DNA from 2 places in the Streptococcus sp. HMSC073A12 genome. Region 2 is predicted to be linked to the other one. Evidence: predicted binding sites of a transcription regulator. Region 2 holds the regulator's gene; the other holds the start of a gene.

Region 1 (11,148 bases), on a different contig from region 2:
AAAACTGCTCATCATCAAGAATTTACTGATTTTACCGTTTACCCTTTGGAAGGGAGTTGGCAGCAAACAGAAGCAGAGACTTTGGTAAAAGACGACTTGGTTTATACGATTATGATTGCTCAGCCAGAGTTTATTACAAATGAAATAGTTGAAACAGCTCTCGAAAAAGTAAAAGTGAAAAAGCCAAATCCATTTTATAATGAGATTCGCTTTGAACGAATAAGCGAAGGAAGCAGCGTTGCCATGCTTCATGTAGGACCATTGGACGATGAACCACAAACCTTCGCGAAAATGGATGCTTTCTGTCAAGAAAATGGGTTAAAACGCTGCACAGCATATCATCGTGAAATTTATTTGAACAATAAAAATCGCACCGCTCCAGAGAAACTAAAGACAATTTTGAGATATAGTGTTCAGTAACTAAAAAATCACTCCCTAGATTTCTAAGGAGTGACTTTCATGTTTAATTAGCATTGTTATCTGCTGGTTTTTGGATTTCTTTGTCGGCTTCATTTTCAGCTTTTTTAGCCGATTTGATGACAATTTTACCGTTGCTTGTCATGACAGCCTTGAGTTCTTTTTCACTTGGGTGTTCAAGGTAGTAGTCAGTAATGGCGTCTTCGATGTGATCTTGGATTGTCCGACGCAGAGGACGAGCTCCCATTTTCGGATCGTAACCCAAGTCAACTAATTTTTCCTTGACTTTGTCTGTCACGTCTAGGTGAATGTCATTTGTTGCAAGTCGTTCATTGACATCTTTTAGCATCAAGTCTACGATTTTTAGGAGATTTTCCTTATCAAGGGACTTAAATTCGATAATACCGTCAAAGCGGTTCATAAATTCTGGACTGAAGAAGTTGCCTAATTCACCGAGAACAGAGTTAGTCCGTCCTTCGCGTGTTGCTCCAAAACCAACATTTGCTTCAACTTTGCCAGTACCGGCGTTTGAAGTCATGATGATAATTGTATCTTTAAAGCTAACTGTGCGCCCTTGTCCGTCTGTCAGACGTCCATCGTCAAGAACTTGCAGGAACATGTGCATGACATCTGGGTGCGCTTTTTCTACTTCGTCAAGCAGAATGAGAGAATAAGGATTGCGGCGTACGCGTTCTGTCAATTGTCCGGCTTCTTCGTAGCCAACATAGCCTGGAGGTGCTCCAACGAGTTTGGCTACGCTGTGTTTTTCCATATATTCACTCATATCAAAGCGAATCATGCTGTCAGCTGAGCCAAAGAGCTCAATCGCTAATTGTTTAGAAAGTTCTGTTTTACCGACACCGGTTGGTCCGACAAAGAGGAAGGATCCAATTGGTCGATTAGGAGAGCCAAGTCCGACACGATTACGGCGAATAGCTTTTGCAATTTTATCAACGGCATCATCTTGACCGATGACATGAGCTTTCAAATCATCAGCCAGACTAATTAATTGCGATTGTTCCTTTTCTTTTAAGTCACCAACTGGGATATTTGTTTTTTGCTCAATGATATGCTCAATCGTTTTTTCACTGATGATAGGTGTATCTTGGTCTGCCATTTTATTTTGCTGCATTTCTTTGTATTTGGCAATTTGGTCACGGAAATAAGCAGCTTTTTCAAAATCTTCATCACGAGTAGCTTGTGCCTTGAGGTTTTCAGCTTCTACCAAGCGTTGATCAATAACTTTGGGATCAACAAAATTAAGTGTCAAATTCATCTTTGAACCTGCTTCGTCTAGCAAGTCAATGGCCTTATCGGGCAAGAAGCGATCTTGGATATAACGATTGGACAAGACAGCCGCCGCTTCAATAGCATCATCTGTGTATTTAACGTGATGATAGTCTTCGTATTTTTTTTGAATGCCTTTTAGAATAGTAATGGTTTCTTCAATCGTTGGTTCATCCACTTTTACTGGCTGCATCCGGCGTTCCAGTGCTGCATCTTTTTCGATAATGCGATACTCATTGAGAGTTGTGGCACCGACTAATTGGAGTTCACCGCGAGCAAGTGCTGGTTTTAGGATATTTCCAGCATCCATATTTCCATCGCCAGCAGAACCAGCTCCAACAATTTCGTGAATTTCATCAATGAATAATATAACATCTTGTCGAGAGCGAATTTCGTTCATGAGTTTTTGCATTCGCTCTTCAAATTGACCACGGATTCCAGTCCCTTGAACCAAACTAACGACATCTAAACGAATGACTTCTTTGCCTTGGAGTTTATGTGGAACATCTCCATCTACAATTTTCTGAGCTAAGCCTTCGACAACTGCTGTTTTACCGACACCAGGCTCTCCGATGAGGACTGGATTGTTCTTTGTTCGACGGTTGAGAATTTCAATGACGCGGACGATTTCCTCATCACGACCGATGACAGGGTCAATTTCACCGCGCCGAGCAAATTCGGTTACATTGATACCAAATTCTTCTAGGAGGCCTTTAGGCTGTTGCGGAGCTTGCTGGCGTGCACTCCCACCTTGATTGGAACCGTAACCTCCATTGCCGTAACCACCTCCAGATTGAGTCGGAGGGGTTTGTGGTTCTTGATGATTTTGAAAATTCCCTAGATTGTTAAAGAAATCATCAAAAGGGTCTAAGTTGTTTTGATTATTCATATTGGTCATTCCACGAAACAAGGCATTGTTTGGGTCTGTTTTCATGATTTGATAACAATTTTGACAGAGGTCAACTTGGTGTTGTTTTCCATTCACATTCGTGTAAAGATGAATGGTAGATTCATTTATTTTACAATTTTGACAAAGCATGTGCTACCTCTTTCTTTTAAAATTTGTTTGAATAATACCAATTGGTCAATAATAGTCAAATTTCTTAGTTTTATTATAGCAGTATTCTAAAACATTGCAAGAATAAAGTGTTAAAAGACAGATTTTTGTACTGAAGCGTTTTATTTTGTGTTAAATTTATCAAAAACAGGGCTTTTACTGGTATTTCATCTTTCATTTGTGGTAAAATAGTAACGTATAAATGAATAGGAGAAGGAAAATGGAATCACATTTAGTAAGAATTATCAATCGTTTAGATGCTATGACAAAAGATGGCGGCAATTTGAAACGCAATTTTGAGCGTGACGGAGTTGTTGTAGCAGAAGTAGCTTATAGCTATGACGAAGAAAATGGCTCAGTATTCACTCTTCGTGATGTAGCAGCGCATGAAACTTATACATTTGACAGTATTGATTTGATTGCTATGGAAATTTATGAGTTGTTGTATTAATTTGCTAGTCTCTAATAAGATATCCTCTAGGCACCTGCTTAGGGGGTATTTATTTTGCAATAATTTTTATTTATCTACCTTAGAATTGTCAGAAATTCTTAGAAAAAAGTGGTATACTAATAGTGATAGCAAGCATATTTCTTGACAAACAGAAAAGGAGATAGTATGGATTTATCTCGGATAACATTATTAACAGAATATGAAATTGTCGGAATCGATCTAGAGGAAGCAAGTGTCCGTCATTTAGCTGATCTAGGGATTAAGATAGGCAGTTTTATTCAAGTCATTTCAAAAACAAACGACACAGCTATTCTCTTAGTTCGAGCTGCGAGGATTGCCTTGGATAATTCTATTTTGAAAAAGCTGGATGTTGTGCCAAAGGGCAGTAGCAAATCTTCTCTTCCTTTATCTGAGTTGGCTGTTGGAGATGTGGCATACATCGAAGCAATTCATGCAGATGGTGTTTTAAAACGACGGTTGATGGATATGGGTTTGACGAAAAACACAAAAGTTCAGTTGCAGAAAGTCGCACCATTAGGTGATCCATTAGAAATTAAGTTGAGAGGTTACGATTTGACGTTGAGAAAGTCAGAAGCGAGTCTGGTTAGTGTTGTGAAAAGCGAAAAGGGAGCAAAAGGATGAAAGAATTAGCGCTTGCGGGAAATCCGAATAGTGGAAAGACCAGTTTATTTAACATTCTAACCGGTAGTAGCCAGCATGTGGGAAATTGGCCTGGTGTCACTGTCGAGAAGAAAAGTGGTCTGTTTCGTAAAAATAAAGATATTATTATTCAAGATCTACCGGGAATTTACTCGTTGTCGCCTTATACTTCTGAAGAAGTGATTAGTAGAAATTATCTTTTAAGCGGTAATGCAGACGGGATTTTGGATGTAGTTGACGCAACCAATTTGGAACGAAATCTATACTTGAGCTTGCAATTGATTGAGACGGGGATTCCGGTTGTGCTGGCTTTAAATATGAGCGATGTCGTTGAAAAGCAAGGAAAATGGATTGATACGACTAAATTAAGCTACCAGCTAGGAGTGCCGGTCGTAGCGACCAGTGCTTTGAAAAAGACAGGGATTGACCAAGTCATGCAGCAGGCCATGCGAGTGATGAATCAGGTAGAAGAGGCTTTCTATCCAGCTTACGACAATCATTTTGAAGCGGCTTTGTCAGAAATCATCCGTATTTTGGGGAATGCAGTGCCTCAAAAACAAGCTCGTTTTTATGCCATTAAGCTTTTTGAACGCGATAAAGAATTATCTGAACAGCTGGCATTGTCTGATTTTCAAAAAACAGAGATTGAAGATGCGATTCGGATTACGGAAGAAATCTACACTGAAGACGCAGAAACCATTGTTGTTAATGCGCGCTATGAGTTTATTGAGTCAGCAGTCAAAATGGCGCTGCAAGCCGATGTTACTAAATTAAGTTTGTCAGATAAGATTGACCGTATTGTGACCAATCGTTATTTAGCTTTACCAATCTTTGCGCTTGTTATGTGGTTGGTGTATTTCCTCTCTATTCAAACGATTGGAACGATGGGAACGGATTGGACAAACGATGTTCTCTTTGGAGAATGGATTCCAAATGGTGTTAAATCATTGCTAGAGCAATTAGCTGTAGCTGACTGGCTTCAATCTTTAATCATTGATGGGATTATCGCAGGCTGCGGAGCTGTGCTAGGCTTTGTGCCTCAGATTTTTGTCTTGTTTATCTGCTTGGGCTTCTTGGAAGACATCGGCTATATGAGCCGGATTGCCTTTGTGATGGATCGAATCTTTCGGCGGTTTGGTTTATCTGGAAAATCCTTTATCCCCATGTTGATTTCGACGGGGTGTGGCGTTCCTGGTGTCATGGCGAGTAGAACCATTGAAAATGAACGTGACCGTAGAATTACCATTATGACAACAACCTTTATGCCTTGTTCTGCCAAGTTGCCGATTATTTCCTTGATTGCGGGAGCTTTCTTCCCCGGCAATCCTTGGATTGCACCAAGTGCTTATTTTGTCGGAATGGGAGCCATTGTCTTATCAGGAATTGCTCTGAAAAAGACAGCAATCCTCGGTGGCGCTGTCGCGCCCTTTATCATGGAGTTGCCGAGTTACCACCTGCCACAAGTCAAAACGGTTTTGCGCTATGCTGGTCAAAAGGCTTTGAGCTTCATTAAGCGTGCTGGAACGATTATCTTTGTGACCAATATTTTCATTTGGTTTGCTAGTTCCTATAACTTTAGCTTACAGGCGGTCGAAACAGAAGATAGTATTCTAGCCACCTTAGGAAAAGGATTAGCTTGGATCTTTAGCCCTCTTGGCTTTGGCAATTGGCGAGCAACGGTTGCGGCTATTACGGGATTGTTGGCTAAGGAAACGGTGATTTCTACTTTTGGAATCTTGTATAAAGTGACAGACGCGACAGAGACCACCAAAGAGTTGTGGACCAATCTCCAACAGCATTATACGGCACTTTCCGCTTACTCATTCCTTGTCTTTAATCTACTCTGCGCTCCTTGTTTTGCAGCGATTGGTGCGATTCATCGGGAAATGGGAAATGCTAAATGGACGTGGATTGCTATTTCATTTCAAACCCTACTGGCTTATAATGTCAGCCTTGTGATTTACCAATTTGGTCAAGTTTTGCTGTACGGAAAAGGAATATCTCCAGTGACTGTCTTTGCTCTGCTCGTTGTGGCAGCGGGTCTCTATTTCATCTTTAGAAAACCGCGCAAAGAAACAGTAGAGGTTATCACTTTAGATAGTCTGACACGTCAAACAGTATAGGAGAAATTATGTCCACGATTATTGTATTTATCATCATTTTAGTTTTAGCAGGTGCAGCTATGCACCATATCATCAAAGGAAAAGGACGCTGTGGCGATTGCGACTGCCAATGTGAAATCAAAGAAAAAATGAGACAAAAATAAAGAGAAAACTAAAAATATGACAGAGGTTGTCAGGTTATTTGTTGTATGATTTATTAAAAAAGGAGAACACAACATGGTAAGACCTACTAGCAAGACTGAGTTGATCAGTGCAGCGACGCAGCAATATGCAAAGCTGCAGTCATTGATTTCCCAATTAACAGAAGAAGAGTTAAAGACTCCATTTGATTTTTCAAAAGATGAAAAAAAGAAAGAGGCGCATTGGAAGAGGGATAAAAACCTCAGAGATGTTCTCATTCATCTTTATGAGTGGCAACAATTGCTTTTGGATTGGGTGCATTCCAATCAAAATGGTGTCGAAAAATCGTTTTTGCCAGCAGCTTATAATTGGAGAAGTTATGGTGAGATGAATGTGGCATTTTGGCAAAAACATCAACAGACACCGCTAGAAAAAGCAATCAAGTTGCTTCATCAATCACAGGAAAAAGTGCTAACCATGGCTGAAACCTTTACAAATGAAGAGCTGTTTTCAAAGGGCATCTATAAATGGGTTGGTGGGAGTACCCTTGGCTCCTACTTTGTCAGCTGCACATCGAGTCACTACGACTGGGCCATGAAGAAGCTGAAAGCACATCAAAAGAACTGTAAAAATCAGTAAACAATCAGTATGGTTGGGAGCAAAAAAGAGGGCAACAATAGGCAAGTGAGCCACATCCAATGTGCTTCATTTCGTCCGCCGGGCTGACGGAGAAAACCAAAAGTAGTTTATCTCGTCCACCGGGTCGACGTGGTAAACTAAAAGTTATTTATCTTTTCGACTGGGTCGACAGAGCCAATCCAAAGCGGTTCATTTTATCGACCAAGTCGACAAAGCGAACCTCACGTCATTTCATCCGAGAGTCAGTCTAGCTGTTTATAAAATAAATCGGTCCGTCAACTTAGCTGACGGACCGATTTTGTCTGAACTCATTGATATCTTATTTGCTGTTATCTCCCATTAGTAAGTCTTTTGGTTGCTTACTAAGGAGCGTGATTGAAGCAATGAGGACGGAAACGATGATAATGGCAAGTCCAAAGATGACCACCTTGGTCATATCATCAGGAGATACATGTACATTGAGGCTAGTGAGGGTCTTGTTAAAGTCATCCACTTCAGCCCCGCCTCCAAGATTGGCGCTCTTACCTTCTCGAGCTAGTTTTTCAGCAATACCACTGGTAACTTGTTTTAAAATGCTATTTCCCATCACCTTGCTGACAGCACTACCTGCAAAGTAAGCACCAATGAAGCTAAATATACTTACAAAGAGAACTTCTGTGATAAATTGGAAGAAAATCTTTGTTTTGCTAATTCCCATTGAAAGCATGATTCCCATTTCTTTTCTACGACCATTGATCCATAAGAACAAGACTAGCGTAAGAACAATCGCTCCAAAGATTAGAGTTCCGATTAAGAGGTTTCCAGTAACGCCGTAAATACCGTTAATAGAAGATTGAAGTGCTGGGAAGTTGCTTGTGCTCTTAACAAGGGTGTAGGCTTCCCAATCAATAGATGATATTTCTTTTACTTTCGCCATCACTTTATCAATATCTTGGCTACCATTTACAAAGAAAGTAGCATCTTGATAAATAGCGTTTTTATCTGTTGAACCTTGTAAAGTTTTAGTCGTTTCTAAGTCTGTGATAAAGGTATTTTCATACAATTCTTGAGGACTAGAAACGCCTCCTTTATTTTTCCCGTCAAAAATTCCGATAACTGTCACTTTAGTCGTTTTATTAGCTTTGCGAACGTTATCATAGTCATAAGTATTCGATTTTATATTAATCGTATCGCCGACTTTAAGTTTGTTCTTTTCTGCAAAATCTTTATGAATTAAAGCAACATTTTTGTCATTTTTGTTGATATGTCTACCTTCAACTAGTTTGAAGGTTTCTGCGGTAAATTTATCATCTTTAGATGAATCGTTGATACCTGTTGCCATAATGGCACGGCCGAATTTTTGTTTTCTATCTTCGCTTTCAAAGTCGGTTTCTCCAGATTCAACCAATTGGTGATCAATTAAGTCAGCGATAACATTCATTCGTTTGATGTAGCCAGAGATACCTTTAACTTTTTCCACAGCTTCGATATCTTCGCCTTTAAGATTTCCTGCTCCGCGAGGGGTACCTTGGTTCACTTCGCGGTTAATCTGCATTGAGAAACTGCTAGTGATATTTTTGAAAGTCTCTTTTGAAGCAGCGTCTGTTGCATTTTTAACAGCAATACTGCCAAGTGTTAAAGTAGAGATGGCTAACAGGATTAAAAAGATAATCAGTGTTTTTATTTTTTTGCGCCATACATAGGCAAGGGCGTTCTTTATCGTTAACATATAATTTCTTCTCCTTGGAGCTCTTATTTATAATTCTTAGTGACTTCGACTAAGTTCTTATTGCTTAACTCTAAGACGACGTCCGCTTTATTAGCTAACTCTTTGCTGTGTGTCACCACAATCACACATTTATTTTTTTGTTTAGCTGATTTAATTAGGACTTCAATGATGTCCATGGCAGTACCTTCATCTAAGTTCCCAGTTGGTTCATCTGCTAAGATAATTGGTGCTGTAGATGCAAGAGCGCGTGCAATAGCAACCCGTTGCTGCTGGCCACCTGATAATCGTAATACGTTACGATGGATTTCTTTTTCGTTGAGTCCAAGTTGTAACAAGCTATCTTTATTTGCTTGAGAATTCACGAGTCGAACATTCTCCATCGGAGTTAAGTAATCGATTAAATTATAATTTTGGAAAACCAGGGAGATTTGTTTCCGTCTGTGATGGTTATAGCCTTTTTGAGCGATGTCTTGATCTTCAAAGAGGATTTTTCCTTTTGTAGGAGTATCAAGTCCTGCAAGAAGGGAAAGCAAGGTTGATTTTCCTGCACCAGATTTCCCTATAATAGCATAAAATTTTCCTTCTTCAAATGAAGCTGTGATCTGATTCAATACATTTTCTTGTAGGCTATTGTATTGGTAACTAACTGAATCCATTTTTAAAATTGTCATGTTTTGTCTCCTTAACTTATATCGGTTAAAATATCTTTTGGTTTTTTATGTAGGATAATAGAAGATGAACCTACTACTGCAAGTAAAATAATGATGAGCAGTATTCCATAAGTCATCAGAATAGTAGAGGTATGTAAGTGCGGAACGATATTTTCAAAAATAGCGGATGAGCTATCTTGTTGTTGACCGCCTTTTATAAACCCTTTGAATACCATAGTGGAAATATAAGAGCAACTAATAGAAGCTAGTGCCGTACTAAATACTGATATGATAACCAGTTCCAGTATGAATTGAGAGATAATCATCGCTTTTGAAATACCGAGAGATAATAGTACTCCGATTTCATAAATCCTTTCTCTCAACCAGAACATGAGAATCAAGGAAAGAACGCTGATACTTCCAATAATGATACTGAAAGTTAAAACATTAATAATCTGTTTGAAACTGGTAACAGAAGAAGAAACTGCTTCAAAAGCTTTAGAGTTTTTAACAAGATCAGTTTGCTTCCAATCAATTTTTGACTTTTTGACTGTATTGATGATTTTATCAATTTGATTTGGATTTGATACGAAATAAACGGCTGCAGATAATTTATAATCAGCTGGTTTGTAGCCTTGTAAGTATTGGCTCGATTCATAGTCCATATAGACAGTATTTTCTGTCGCATCTGAGCTTAAACCGGTTTGTTTCTCTTCTTTTTTTCCGGAGAAGATACCAGCAATTTCAAACTCTACTTCATGGAGTTGTTTAGCATCCTCATCCTTTAAGGAGGCTCCCTTTAGTTTTAGTTTATCTCCAACTTTTAAATGGTTCTTTTTAGCTAATTTTTCATGGATGAGAATCTTAGATTTATCGTCTTTACGAATTGGCTTTCCTTGTTCAAGCTTGAAAACACCACTTGCAAAGGTTGTTTCTAGAGTAGAATCACTTGTTCCTAATGCTGCGACTAGGTTGTTGAGGACAGGGTTTTGATTGTCTCTTGTGACACCTTGTTTTTTCTTGACAACAGTTTTATCTGTCAAACTTGCTAAAGCATCGTATTTGAAGTTGAATTTTGAAATTTCTTTATTCTCAAGTAATTTTTCTGCTGTTTTTAGTGAAAGTGGTCGTTCAAGTGTTTTGCTAGTTATTGTAAAGCCAGTATTTGATGCGTCATAGATTTTCTTTTCGATATTATTAGTCGTTCCCATAATAGAAAAGCTACTAGTTAAGGCAGTTGAAATGAGAGTAAGTATCAGAAATACAAGAAGAGTTTTAACTTTTTTTCGACTGATGTAATGCAAAGATCGTTTCACTACTTGCATTGTCTTCTTCCCTTCTTTAAATTTTTAAACTAAATTGGTACCGTGTTCTATGTTAAAGCAGTTACCTTAAAATAGTTTTAAGGTTTAAGATAATTTTAAGTTTTTTGGCTCCTTTTTTTCTGTTTTTTGTGTAAATTTTCATAAAATAGTAGAAAAAGGTGGAAAGACAAGGTTGGTTTCGCTCTATAACTTTCTATAAAAAAGTCTATAGGACAAATGAATGAATTTCTGCTATAATAGAATGAAGAAAATAGAAATGAGAGTTATATGGCAAAGATAATCGACGGAAAAGCTTTGGCAGAAAAATTACAAGCACAATTAGCAGAGAAAGTTCGTAAATTAAAAGACCAAACAGGCTTAGTTCCTGGACTTGTAGTCATCTTGGTCGGCAATAACCCAGCTAGTCAAATCTATGTGAGAAATAAAGAACGGTCAGCTTTGGCTGCAGGACTTCGAAGCGAAGTGGTGCGTCTGCCAGAAACAACTAGTCAAGAAGAATTGCTTGCTTTGATAGACCAATACAATCAAGATTCAGCTTGGCACGGGATTTTAGTTCAGTTGCCACTGCCAAAGCATATTGATGAAGAGGCAGTGTTGTTAGCAATTGACCCTGATAAAGATGTGGACGGCTTTCACCCAATGAATATGGGACGCCTTTGGAGTGGTCATCCTGTCATGATTCCCTCCACACCTGCTGGAATTATGGAAATG
Region 2 (11,148 bases):
CCATGGTTCTTTGATAAAAATCCACCAACTTATCAATAATTTTGCCACCATAACCGTGGCTGCGTAAATGAGGCATGATCGCAAAAAAGCTAACATAAAAGGCTTTGTCATTGTAGACTGAAAAGGCAAAACCGACAAATTCATTCTCATCATAAAAGGCAAAGAAATGAGAAAATTCTCCATCTCCATAGCGTAGCAGCTCTGATAGCGGTGCACGCTCCTCCTCAGGAAAGGCTTCTATATTCAATTGCTCTACTTTTTCTAAATCTGGAAATTCAGCTGTAATAATCTGACTGGTTAAAGACATGACTTTCTCCCTTTTTAACTGCTTTTCTTTTATTTTATCAAAAATGAAGGTATTTGAGAACTATTGGACTAACATTCACAATCATAAAAGAGGCCGGATTCTACCAACCTCTTTCGGAACTCTTAATTCATCACAATCATCGCTTTAATCGTTTTTCTATCAGCCATGTTAGGCTTGGTCAATGTCTTCCAATTTGTAAGATTGAGTGAAAACTTTACCAGGATTGATTTGACCGTCTAGAACTGCTTTTAGCAAGATTTCTTTGTCATAAGTTGTACAAGAAGCCGGTCCGCTAGCCATTGCCAAATTGACCATCCAGTAGTCACCGATATTGATGTCCCCTGTATGAGGTACACCGACTCGTCCGACAACAGCACCTGGACGAGCAACTTCCTATACTTCCATTCTCCCCAGCTTCACAAAAACTGCTGCTTTCATCTTATTGTTCCTTTCTCTATTAAAAAGATGATGCTCCACATTCATCAAAAAGATAAAACATTTACACTTTTATTATATACCTTGGAGTGCACTCTAAGTCAAGAAATTTTTGAAAAATCTTATCAGTCCATGATTATTTTCAGCCAAACTTTTTATTAAAAATATCGTTCAGTTCCGTCTTTGATACTTTTTTATGCTAAAATAGACTTAGAAATTTCAGAAGAAACGGGATTAGATAATTTATGTCCAGAAGAGATTATAGAAATGTACGTTCTAGAAGATGGATTGGTATACTGCTTATTTTTATCGCAGTTGGTATTATTATGCAGTACCTCATCCCGATCCTCTTTGCTGTCGGGATAGGCTACGGAATTTACTACTATGCAACCCATCAGCCGAAAAAAATCACAAGACCTAACGCCAGTCAGCAAATTGAAGATTTGAAAGAGGAAATCGGTACCGCAGATAGTCGAATCAAACAATTAGATGCTTATCTGGAAGAAAGGGCTTATGAAAAATACCAACAGTTGGCTGAACAGCTCTTGCCTCAATTAAGCTATATCCAAGGTCGGACTGATACCTTGAGAAAACATATCTCACCTGAGATTTACCAGCGGATTCAACGGAAAGTGCAAGACGTAACAGCAGACATTCATGCTCAACTTTACAACCTCCGCACGCAAGATGCTGAGAGTACAAAGTCAAGCCTTGAAGAATTAGCACCAGAATTGCTCGAAACCATTCACAATATCCAAACCGACCATGAAGCTATTCTCAAGAAAATTTCTCAGTCAGAAAGCAACAACAAGGAAGAATTAACTGCGATCCATCAGTCTCAAATGGAGCATTATGAGGATATTTTGGAGGGCTACCTAAAAATCAAGACTTCCCCGAAAGATTTTTACAATGCCAAGGAACGGCTCTCCAGTGCCAAAGTGGCTATTGAGCAGTTTGATTTAGACTTGGATGAAACACTCCGTCAGCTCAACGAAGCTGACCTACGAGACTTTGATATCAGCTTGCGGATTTTAACTAAAAAAGAGACGAACACAGAACTATAACATCAAAAGGAGACCTTATGAGCCAAGAATTTAACTTCGACATTGACAAAATCGCTAACAATGCCATTACGAAAACGGATAAAACCACCGAGATTATTGAATCAACCAAAACCCAAGCAAATGGGCAGTTAACTTTTTTGGAAAAATTAACTCCTGAACAACAAAATGCTATCATAGCAAAAGCCCCTCAGTTGGTAGATAACTTTATTTCCGACCAAAATGCTCTTTTAGATTTTGGACAAGCCGCGGTCGAAGATGTTAATAACACTGTCAACCGTATTTTAGCCGAGCAAAAGAAACTTCAAATCCCACAAGTCGATGAATTGCTAAAAAACACTAATAAAGAGTTAAATGGTTTTGTTGCTAAGTACAAGGATGCTCAAATTGCAGAACTAGATAAAAAGCCAAATTTCTTAGAAAAACTCTTTAAACAAAGTAAGAATACCTTGCAAGAGTTCTATTTTGATTCACAAAATATCGAGCAAAAAATGGACGGAATGGCTGCTACTGTCGTCAAGCAAGAAGATGTACTCGCACGCAATATCGTTTCTGCTGAGATGTTGATCGAAGACAATACCAAATCCATTGAAAATCTAGTCGGTGTCATATCCTTTATTGAAGCCAGTCAAAGAGAAGCTAGTGCGCGTGCCTTGACTCTTCAAAATAAAGTGGCACAATTAGATACCGCCACTCTAGATTACCAAACCAAATCACAAGAATTGGCCCGCTTGACTGAAGTTGTCAATACATTGGAACAGCAACACACTGAATACATCAGCCGTCTGTATGTTGCTTGGGCCACTACCCCGCAAATGCGTAATCTCGTGAAGGTGTCTTCTGATATGCGCCAAAAGCTCGGAATGCTCCGTCGCAATACCATTCCGACCATGAAGCTCTCTATTGCTCAACTAGGCATTTTGCAACAATCAATGAAATCTGGTCAGGTAGCGGACGCCATTTCTAATGCCAACAATGCAGCGCTTCAAATGCTGGCTGAAACCAGCAAAGAAGTCATTCCACAAATGGAGAGAATCTCGCAAAATCCAACAATTGCAGTCGAATCTGTCACTAAGTTGGCTGAAAGCTTAGTCGCTCAAAACCAAGGTATTATCGAAGCCATTGACAAAGGACGGGAAAAACGCGCTCTCCTTGAAGCGACCGTTATCCAATCCGCTGAAACCATTAACGACTCTGTTAAACTACGCGACCAAAAGATTATCCAAGCTTTGCTAGATCAGGGAAAAGAAACTCAAAAAGAAGTGGATGAACGGACTACAAACGAAAACTAATGGACTGGAACAAGAGTTTAGGACAAAAGTTTCCTAAATTCTTATAATATACTATTTTTTCACCGAAACGAAATAGATGCTTGGTTGTTGTCATTCCTTGCTATGCAAAGAATGACAACAACCTCGTCAACTATGCGGGGTGGGACAACAAAATCAATTTCTTACGAAATACCGATTTTTGTCCCGCTCCCTTTTCTTTTTTTATGTTACAATAAAAGGTATGGACAAGATTATTAAAACTATTTCAGAAAACGGAGCTTTCCGAGCTTATGTACTGGACAGTACTGAAACCGTTCGGACAGCTCAAGAAAAACATCACACTCAGGCCAGCTCAACTGTAGCACTAGGTCGCACGCTCATTGCCAGTCAAATCCTTGCCGCAAACGAAAAAGGAGATACAAAAATCACCGTCAAAGTGCTAGGGACAAGCTCTCTCGGTGCTATTATCACCGTTGCAGATACAAAAGGTACTGTCAAAGGTTATGTGCAAAATCCCGGCGTAGACATTAAAAAAACCGCGACTGGCGAAGTGCTGGTCGGACCATTCGTTGGAAATGGCGAATTCCTCGTCATTACAGACTATGGAACTGGAAATCCTTATCATTCTATGACTCCGCTTGTGTCCGGTGAAATTGGCGAAGATTTGGCATTCTATCTAACAGAAAGCCAGCAAACTCCGTCAGCTGTCGGGTTGAATGTTCTACTAGATGCCAATGACAAGGTCAAGGTTGCTGGTGGCTTCCTCTTGCAAGTCCTTCCAGGTGCCAAAGAAGAAGAAATCACCCGCTTTGAAAAACGAATCCAAGAAATGCCTGCTATTTCAACACTTTTGGAATCTGAAAACCATATTGAAGCCTTGCTTTCAGCTATCTATGGCAACGATCCCTACAAACGCTTGTCAGAAGAAAAGCTCCGCTTCCAATGTGATTGCAGCAAAGAGCGGTTTTTAAATGCCCTCTCAAGCCTACCTAAGTCAGATCTTGAAGAAATGCGAGATGAAGACCACGGTGCTGAAATCACTTGCCAATTCTGCCAAAGCACGTATCATTTTGACGAGAAAGACTTGGAGGAACTCATTCGTGACAAATCTTAATACCGCTTTTTTGATTGGTGATGTAAAAATTCCCAACCGGACTGTTCTCGCTCCTATGGCAGGAGTGACCAATTCGGCTTTTCGGACAATTGCAAAAGAGCTGGGTGCAGGTCTTGTCGTCATGGAAATGGTTTCAGACAAGGGCATTCAATACAACAACGAAAAAACACTCCACATGCTGCATATTGACGAAGAAGAACATCCCGTTTCCATTCAGTTGTTTGGCAGTGACGAAGATAGTTTGGCGCGCGCAGCCGAATTTATCCAAGAAAATACCCAAACAGATATTGTGGACATCAATATGGGCTGTCCCGTCAATAAAATTGTTAAAAACGAAGCTGGGGCAAAATGGCTCAAAGATCCAGAAAAAATCTATTCTATTATCAATAAAGTTCGTTCTGTTCTAGATATTCCGTTGACTGTAAAAATGCGCACTGGTTGGTCGGACGCCTCACTAGCTGTGGAAAATGCACTGGCAGCTGAAGCTGCTGGTGTGTCAGCTCTTGCTATGCACGGACGCACACGCGAACAAATGTATACCGGTCACGCTGATCTTGAAACCCTCCACAATGTTGCGCAAGCCTTAACCAAGATTCCTTTTATTGCCAATGGCGATATTCGTACTGTCCAAGATGCTCAACAGCGTATAGAAGAAGTGGGGGCAGATGCTGTCATGATTGGGCGCGCTGCTATGGGCAATCCGTATCTTTTTCATCAGATTAACCACTATTTTGAAACAGGAGAAATCCTGCCTGATCTCAGCTTTGAGGATAAAATGCAAGTCGCTTACGATCATTTGAAACGTCTAATTGACCTCAAGGGCGAACATATCGCCATTAGAGAATTTCGTGGCTTAGCACCTCATTACCTCCGCGGAACGGCTGGCGCGGCCAAACTCCGCGGTGCCATTTCCCAAGCCAACAGCCTTGCGGAAATTGAAGAATTGCTACAAGTCTAAACATTAAAAGACACCAATCATCTGGAAAATTATTCCCAAATGGTTGGTGCTTTTTATTTAAAGAGTAATTTCTACCAGGTATCTATCCGAGTCATTTCAGTCCTCGCTTGATTGCGGTAAATAAGATCTTCTCGAACAGAGAAACCTAATTTCTCCCAAAACTGATTCCCCTCTTTATTTCTTTTAAAGACAACCAAGGCGACCTTATGAATTTTCAAATCATCTAAGACAGTTAAAACTGTCTCAACCAACTGCCGAGCAATCCCTCTCCTGCGATAGTTCGGATGAACAGCTGTATGATAGATTATAGGCTCTTCGTCCGTCCGAACCAACTAAAATCGCTCCGATAATCGTTTGATTTTCTACTGCCACCAGACAAGTTTGAGGATTTCTCTGCAAAAAACGAGCAATTCCCTCTTTTGAATCATCTAAATCATTCAATCCCATGCCTGCACATGATAACCACAATTGATAAACCTGATCATAATCCGTTTCTGTCATTTCACGAATGTTCATCTTTTAAGTCCTTATCTATCCCTAAATGTTTCAAGGAAAAACTCAGAGCACTTCAAACTTCAGCTGTCCAGTTTTGACACCGACTTTCAAACTTTGTCCCATCTGTAACTCACCAGCTAAAAGTAATTCGGATAAATGATCTTCTACCTGAGTTTGTAGAGTTCTGCGCAGTGGACGAGCTCCCATTTCAGGGTCATAACCCTCTTGAGCCAGAAGTTTCAAAGCACTAGGTTGGAATTTCAGTTCAATTCCTTTTTCAGCGAGACTGACAATGAGTGGCTTCACCATAATTTTTACCACTTCTTGCATGTCTTCGCTAGTCAGGCTATGGAAAACAACCTTTTCATCAATCCGATTGATAAATTCCGGACGATAACTTTTCTTGAGTTCTTCCATCATCCGTTTTTCCATGCTTTCATGATCAAAGCGGGCATCACGCGCTCCAAAACCGACCGTCTTATCATCCCGCAAACTTGTCGCACCAAGATTGCTAGTCATAATGATAATGGTATTGGAAAAATCCACCTTGCGTCCCTTACTGTCGGTCAGCACCCCGTCATCTAAGACTTGTAGAAGCACATTGAAAATATCAGGATGTGCTTTTTCTACCTCATCAAAGAGGAGTACAGAGTACGGACGATTGCGAACTTTTTCAGTTAATTCGCCCCCTTCTTCATAACCGACATAACCTGGAGGCGCTCCATTAAGTCGACTGGCAGCAAATTTCTCCATATATTCACTCATATCAAAACGAATCAATGCTGTTTCGTCATCAAAAAGAACTTCCGCTAAAGCCTTAGCCAGCTCAGTTTTTCCAACCCCAGTTGGACCCAAGAACATAAAGGAGCCAATTGGACGTTTGCTGGTGCGAATGCCGGATTGATTGCGCCGAATCGCTCGACTGATAGCAGAAATTGCTTCATTTTGCCCAATGACCCGTTTGTGCAGTTCCTTTTCTAAATGGAGGTATTTCTTCGCATCTGTTTGCGTCAACTTTTGCACAGGAATTCCCGATAAACCGCTGAGTGTTACCAAAATATCCTCGTCTTTAACCTTTAGTTTGTAGACAATTGGCTGACTTTCTTTTTCCAACAAAGTGCCAACCTTTTTCCAATCGCCTGCCATTAAAGCCTCGTCTGCTGCACTCAATTCTGTTTTTACATGATTTTGCGGACCTTTATTTTGTACCGTTGCGGCAGCTTCATCTAGCAAATCGATCGCCGAGTCAGGTAGATGTTTACTTGTTAGATAACGATGAGCATACTTAACAGCTGTCCCAATCGCTGAATCTGTAATCACCACTTTGTGGTGTTCTTCATAGCTTTTCTTGAGCCCCTGTAAAATCGCAATACTATCAGCTACCGTAGGCTCTTCAATAGTAACCTTGGCAAATCGCCGTGAAAGAGCCGCATCTTTTTCAATATATTTCTGGTACTCTTCTTGTGTCGTTGCGCCGACCGTTCTAAGTGTTCCTCTAGCCAAAGCTGGCTTGAGAATGTTCGCTGCATCTAATGTCGAATCAATCCCACTGCCAGAACCCATAATAGTATGAAGCTCATCAATAAAGAGAATCACATGCCCGTCTGCTTCAATATCATTGATAATATTGTTCATCCGCTCTTCAAAATCACCGCGAAAACGAGTCCCAGCTACCACATTCATCAAATCCAGCTCCAGAACTCTCATCTTTGCAAGCTCATTTGGAACTTGACCAGCTGCCACACGTTGCGCCAAACCAAGGGCTAATGCTGTCTTCCCAACTCCTGCATCTCCTACCAACACTGGATTATTTTTCGTCTTGCGACTTAAAATCTGAAGCATGCGAGAAATCTCTTTATCCCGCCCAATGACCGGTTCTAAAAGACCAGCACGAGCCATTTCGGTTAAATCACGGGTATAATCTTCTAGTCCACCACTGGTAGAAGGAGGCATCCCCATCATATTGACCATCGTTTGTTTCGCTGCAGCAGTATTTTTATTTAAGTGGCGAATAGCCTTTATATCTTCTTTACCCCAGCTAGCCTTATGCTCTAAGTTTTTCCGAAGATCGGTCATACGCAAAACGCCTTCTTTATCCTCATAGCTAAAGCCTGTAAATTCAAGGAGACGTGCCGCCAAACTTCCTCGGTCAAACAGCATAGCTAACAACACATGCTCTGTCCCAAGATTCTTAGCATGCACAACCTCTGCAATTCGCTCAGCTGTCAAAAACAACACTTTCATACGATGAGAAAACGGCCAAATGGTAAAGCTTCCCTCTTGTTGATAAATCTTTCCTGTGATATGAAAGGCTGCTTTCTCAAAATCATCAATTTCAAGCGGATAATCATTTAAAACTGAACCCGCAACACTATAAGGATTATTCGCCATGGCAATCAACAAATGCCAAGACTCCAAATAATCCGTTTCAAAATGACTCGCTAACAGTTGTGCCGACTCAATACTTTCTGTCAAAGCTTTTGAATATTTCATATATTAGTTTTTCCCTTTTCTATCAACTTGTTGTAAAATTTTCTTTAACATCTGCGCACGAATCTGTGCAGCATTTACTCCCAATACCCTGTCTGTTGTCGTCGCTAAAAGAAGATTCCCTTCTCGTTCTGTCATGATTTTTTCATCAAACAATAACTGAATGATATCTGTAAAGACCTGTTGACTGATTTGCTCGCCAACGCTATGCAGTAAATCACAAAGCAGCTCATGATGATTAGAGAATTCAATCCGACCAATCCGAATGTAGCCGCCTCCACCACGCTTGCTTTCAACAACATAGCCACGACTTTCCGTAAAACGTGTCTTGATGACATAATTTATCTGACTTGGAACAACCTGAAAAACATCCGCAATTTCACTGCGCTTCAACTCTGCAATCCCAGCTTGAGCTAAAATTGCTTTGATGTATTCCTCAATACTGTCTGACGTATTCTTATGGCTCATGACAACCCTTTCTTCCAGTTCTTTCTTTTGCTCCATAAATGAGCAACTGACATTGACTATCTTTGACTAATATTATACCGAAAATCTCTTATTTTTGAAAGAAAAAGACCTAAATGAAAAACTGAAAAGTCTGATTATTCAAGCAAGTGAAAAAGCTTATAGAATAGGAATAATTAGAGTGTAAGCGCTTGCCTTTTAATTTTAAAGCGTTATAATATAGATGAAAATTTGACGATAATAATAAAAGGAGGCCAAATGAATGAAAATGGATTGGTTCAAATATACACGTCATGTACTGGTTTGGTTGGTTTCAACTTTATTCTTTTTTACAGTTATTTCTGCTGATTATGTGGATGTCCAAGTCGTCCCGTTAGTCATCTGCTTATTTGCTCCATTTTTATTTGAACCGTCTTCAATAAAACCTAAAACAAAATGGACAATTGATTTAGCCATCATTGCTGTAAGTGTCTGTGCTATTCTCTTTACACAAACATATCGAATCGCTTTTACCTACTCCGAAATTACCTATCTACTAATTTCTTTAATCGTTTTAATATTTGTAGACTCTGTGATTTCTCACAAGGGATTCACGAAAAAAATTGTAAAATAATCGCAGACACTATTAGAAAAGGCTAGAGAGTTATATCAGCTCTCTAACCTTTTTATTTATGATTTAAACACTAACTATTGATTGCCTTAGTTTTGACCAAGTGCAGCAGCCATAGTTGCAGCTACTTCTGATTCAAAATCATTGGCAGCTTTTTCAATGCCGTCACCTACTTCAAAACGAGTGAAGCTTGCAATTGTCACACCTTGGCTTTCAAGAAATGCTTCAACAGTCTTGCTGTCGTCCATGATATAGACTTGCGCAAGTAATGTGTAAGCTTGGTCAACTTTTGTATTGTCCAGCATGAAGCGATCCATTTTACCAGGAATAATTTTGTCCCAGATTTTTTCTGGTTTACCTTCAGCTGCAAGACCAGCTTTGATGTCTTCTTCAGCTTGTGCAATCACTTCATCCGTCAATTGAAGTTTAGAACCAAATTTGTAGTGTGGAAGCGCTGGTTTACCAACCATTGCACGACTTTCGTTGTCTTGATCAATTTTGTGGTTCATTTGAGCCAATTCATCATGGATAAATTCTTCACTCAATTCTTTGTATGAAAGAACAGAAGGTTTCATAGCGGCAACGTGCATTGCCACGTGTTTTGCAAGATCTTCGTCACTGCCTGAAAGAACTGTGATAACACCGATACGTCCACCATTGTGTTGGTAAGCTCCAAATACTTGATCATCTGCTTTTTCAACAACTGCAAAACGACGGAATGAGATTTTTTCTCCGATTGTAGCAGTTGCACTAACATAAGCAGCTTCAAGTGTTTCACCTGAAGGCATTGTCAAAGCAAGAGCTTCTTCGTTGTTAGCTGGTTTGCCTTCTGCGATTACTTTAGCTGTTTCGTTTACCAATTCAACGAATTGAGCATTTTTTGCTACAAAGTCTGTTTCTGAGTTCACTTCAACGATAGCGGCAACATTGCCGTTTACATAGACACCAGTCAATCCTTCAGCAGCAACACGGTCTGCTTTTTTAGCAGCTTTTGCCATACCTTTTTCACGAAGCAATTCAATTGCTTTTTCGATATCGCCATCTACTTCTACAAGTGCTTTTTTAGCGTCCATGACACCAGCACCAGATTTTTCACGCAATTCTTTTACAAGCTTAGCTGTAATTTCTGCCATTTTGATCCTCCAATTAAGATATTACGGTTTTATTTAATAAAAAGGGGAGGGCTAGGCCCCGCCCCATAAGTTCGTTACTTGATTATTCGTTTGAGCCTTCGACAACTTCAACGATTTCTTCGATAGAATCTGCTTGTGAATCAGTTGCAGCTAATTCTGCTTCTACTGATTCAACGTTATCTTCACCTTGACGGCCTTCGATAATTGCATCAGCCATTTTCGCAGTGATTAACTTAACAGCACGAATAGCATCGTCGTTAGCTGGAATGATGACATCAATGTCATCTGGATCTGTATTTGTATCCACCATCGCTACAACTGGAATACCTAATTTCTTAGCTTCTTTAACAGCGATTTGTTCTTTATGTGGATCCACAACATACATCACATCTGGAATACGTGGCATTTCTTCGATACCACCCAAGAATTTTTCAAGACGAGCGCGTTGTTTGTTAAGAAGAGCGACTTCTTTTTTAGGAAGAACATCAAAAATTCCGTCTTCTTCCATACGTTTGATTTCTTTCAAACGAGCAACACGTTTTTGAATCGTTTCCCAGTTTGTAAGTGTTCCACCCAACCAACGGTGGTTGATATAGTATTGACCAGCACGTTCTGCTTCTTCTTTTACAGCATCAGCAGCTTGTTTTTTCGTACCAACAAACAAGATAACTGCATCGTTAGCAGCTGCGTCACGCATAAAGTCGTATGCTTGATCTGCAAATTTTACAGTTTGTTGCAAGTCGATAACGTGGATACCGTTACGTTCTGTGAAGATATACTTCGCCATCTTAGGGTTCCAGCGACGAGTT

What was found. Region 2 encodes CtsR, which represses protease genes until heat stress. Its sites were predicted from a motif close to TTGGTCAAAAAAGGTCAAANA; they were not measured.
Region 1: HMPREF2876_RS04975 (ATP-dependent Clp protease ATP-binding subunit) is a predicted target of CtsR. The motif match lies at 2,785-2,805, and genes of this name have one in related genera.

The regions. Positions count from the first base shown of each region.
Region 1 covers NZ_KV810536.1:155,069-166,216, reverse strand. Annotated here, with positions in the region: gene HMPREF2876_RS04980 (GyrI-like domain-containing protein) at 1-420, shown strand, start outside; gene HMPREF2876_RS04975 (ATP-dependent Clp protease ATP-binding subunit) at 464-2,743, opposite strand; gene HMPREF2876_RS04970 (DUF1797 family protein) at 2,982-3,212, shown strand; gene HMPREF2876_RS04965 (FeoA family protein) at 3,378-3,854, shown strand; gene feoB (ferrous iron transport protein B) at 3,851-5,995, shown strand; gene HMPREF2876_RS10175 (FeoB-associated Cys-rich membrane protein) at 6,004-6,138, shown strand; gene HMPREF2876_RS04955 (ClbS/DfsB family four-helix bundle protein) at 6,212-6,754, shown strand; gene HMPREF2876_RS04950 (ABC transporter permease) at 7,074-8,462, opposite strand; gene HMPREF2876_RS04945 (ABC transporter ATP-binding protein) at 8,486-9,133, opposite strand; gene HMPREF2876_RS04940 (ABC transporter permease) at 9,145-10,437, opposite strand; gene HMPREF2876_RS04935 (bifunctional methylenetetrahydrofolate dehydrogenase/methenyltetrahydrofolate cyclohydrolase) at 10,705-11,148, shown strand, end outside.
Region 2 covers NZ_KV810548.1:36,358-47,505, forward strand. Annotated here, with positions in the region: gene HMPREF2876_RS07375 (GNAT family N-acetyltransferase) at 1-307, opposite strand, end outside; partial or broken gene HMPREF2876_RS11070 (alcohol dehydrogenase) at 430-700, opposite strand; gene HMPREF2876_RS07385 (coiled-coil domain-containing protein) at 988-1,806, shown strand; gene HMPREF2876_RS07390 (toxic anion resistance protein) at 1,824-3,095, shown strand; gene hslO (Hsp33 family molecular chaperone HslO) at 3,316-4,188, shown strand; gene dusB (tRNA dihydrouridine synthase DusB) at 4,175-5,146, shown strand; partial or broken gene HMPREF2876_RS07405 (GNAT family N-acetyltransferase) at 5,218-5,662, opposite strand; gene HMPREF2876_RS07410 (ATP-dependent Clp protease ATP-binding subunit) at 5,705-8,134, opposite strand; gene HMPREF2876_RS07415 (CtsR family transcriptional regulator) at 8,138-8,599, opposite strand; gene HMPREF2876_RS07420 (hypothetical protein) at 8,859-9,209, shown strand; gene tsf (translation elongation factor Ts) at 9,296-10,339, opposite strand; gene rpsB (30S ribosomal protein S2) at 10,422-11,148, opposite strand, start outside.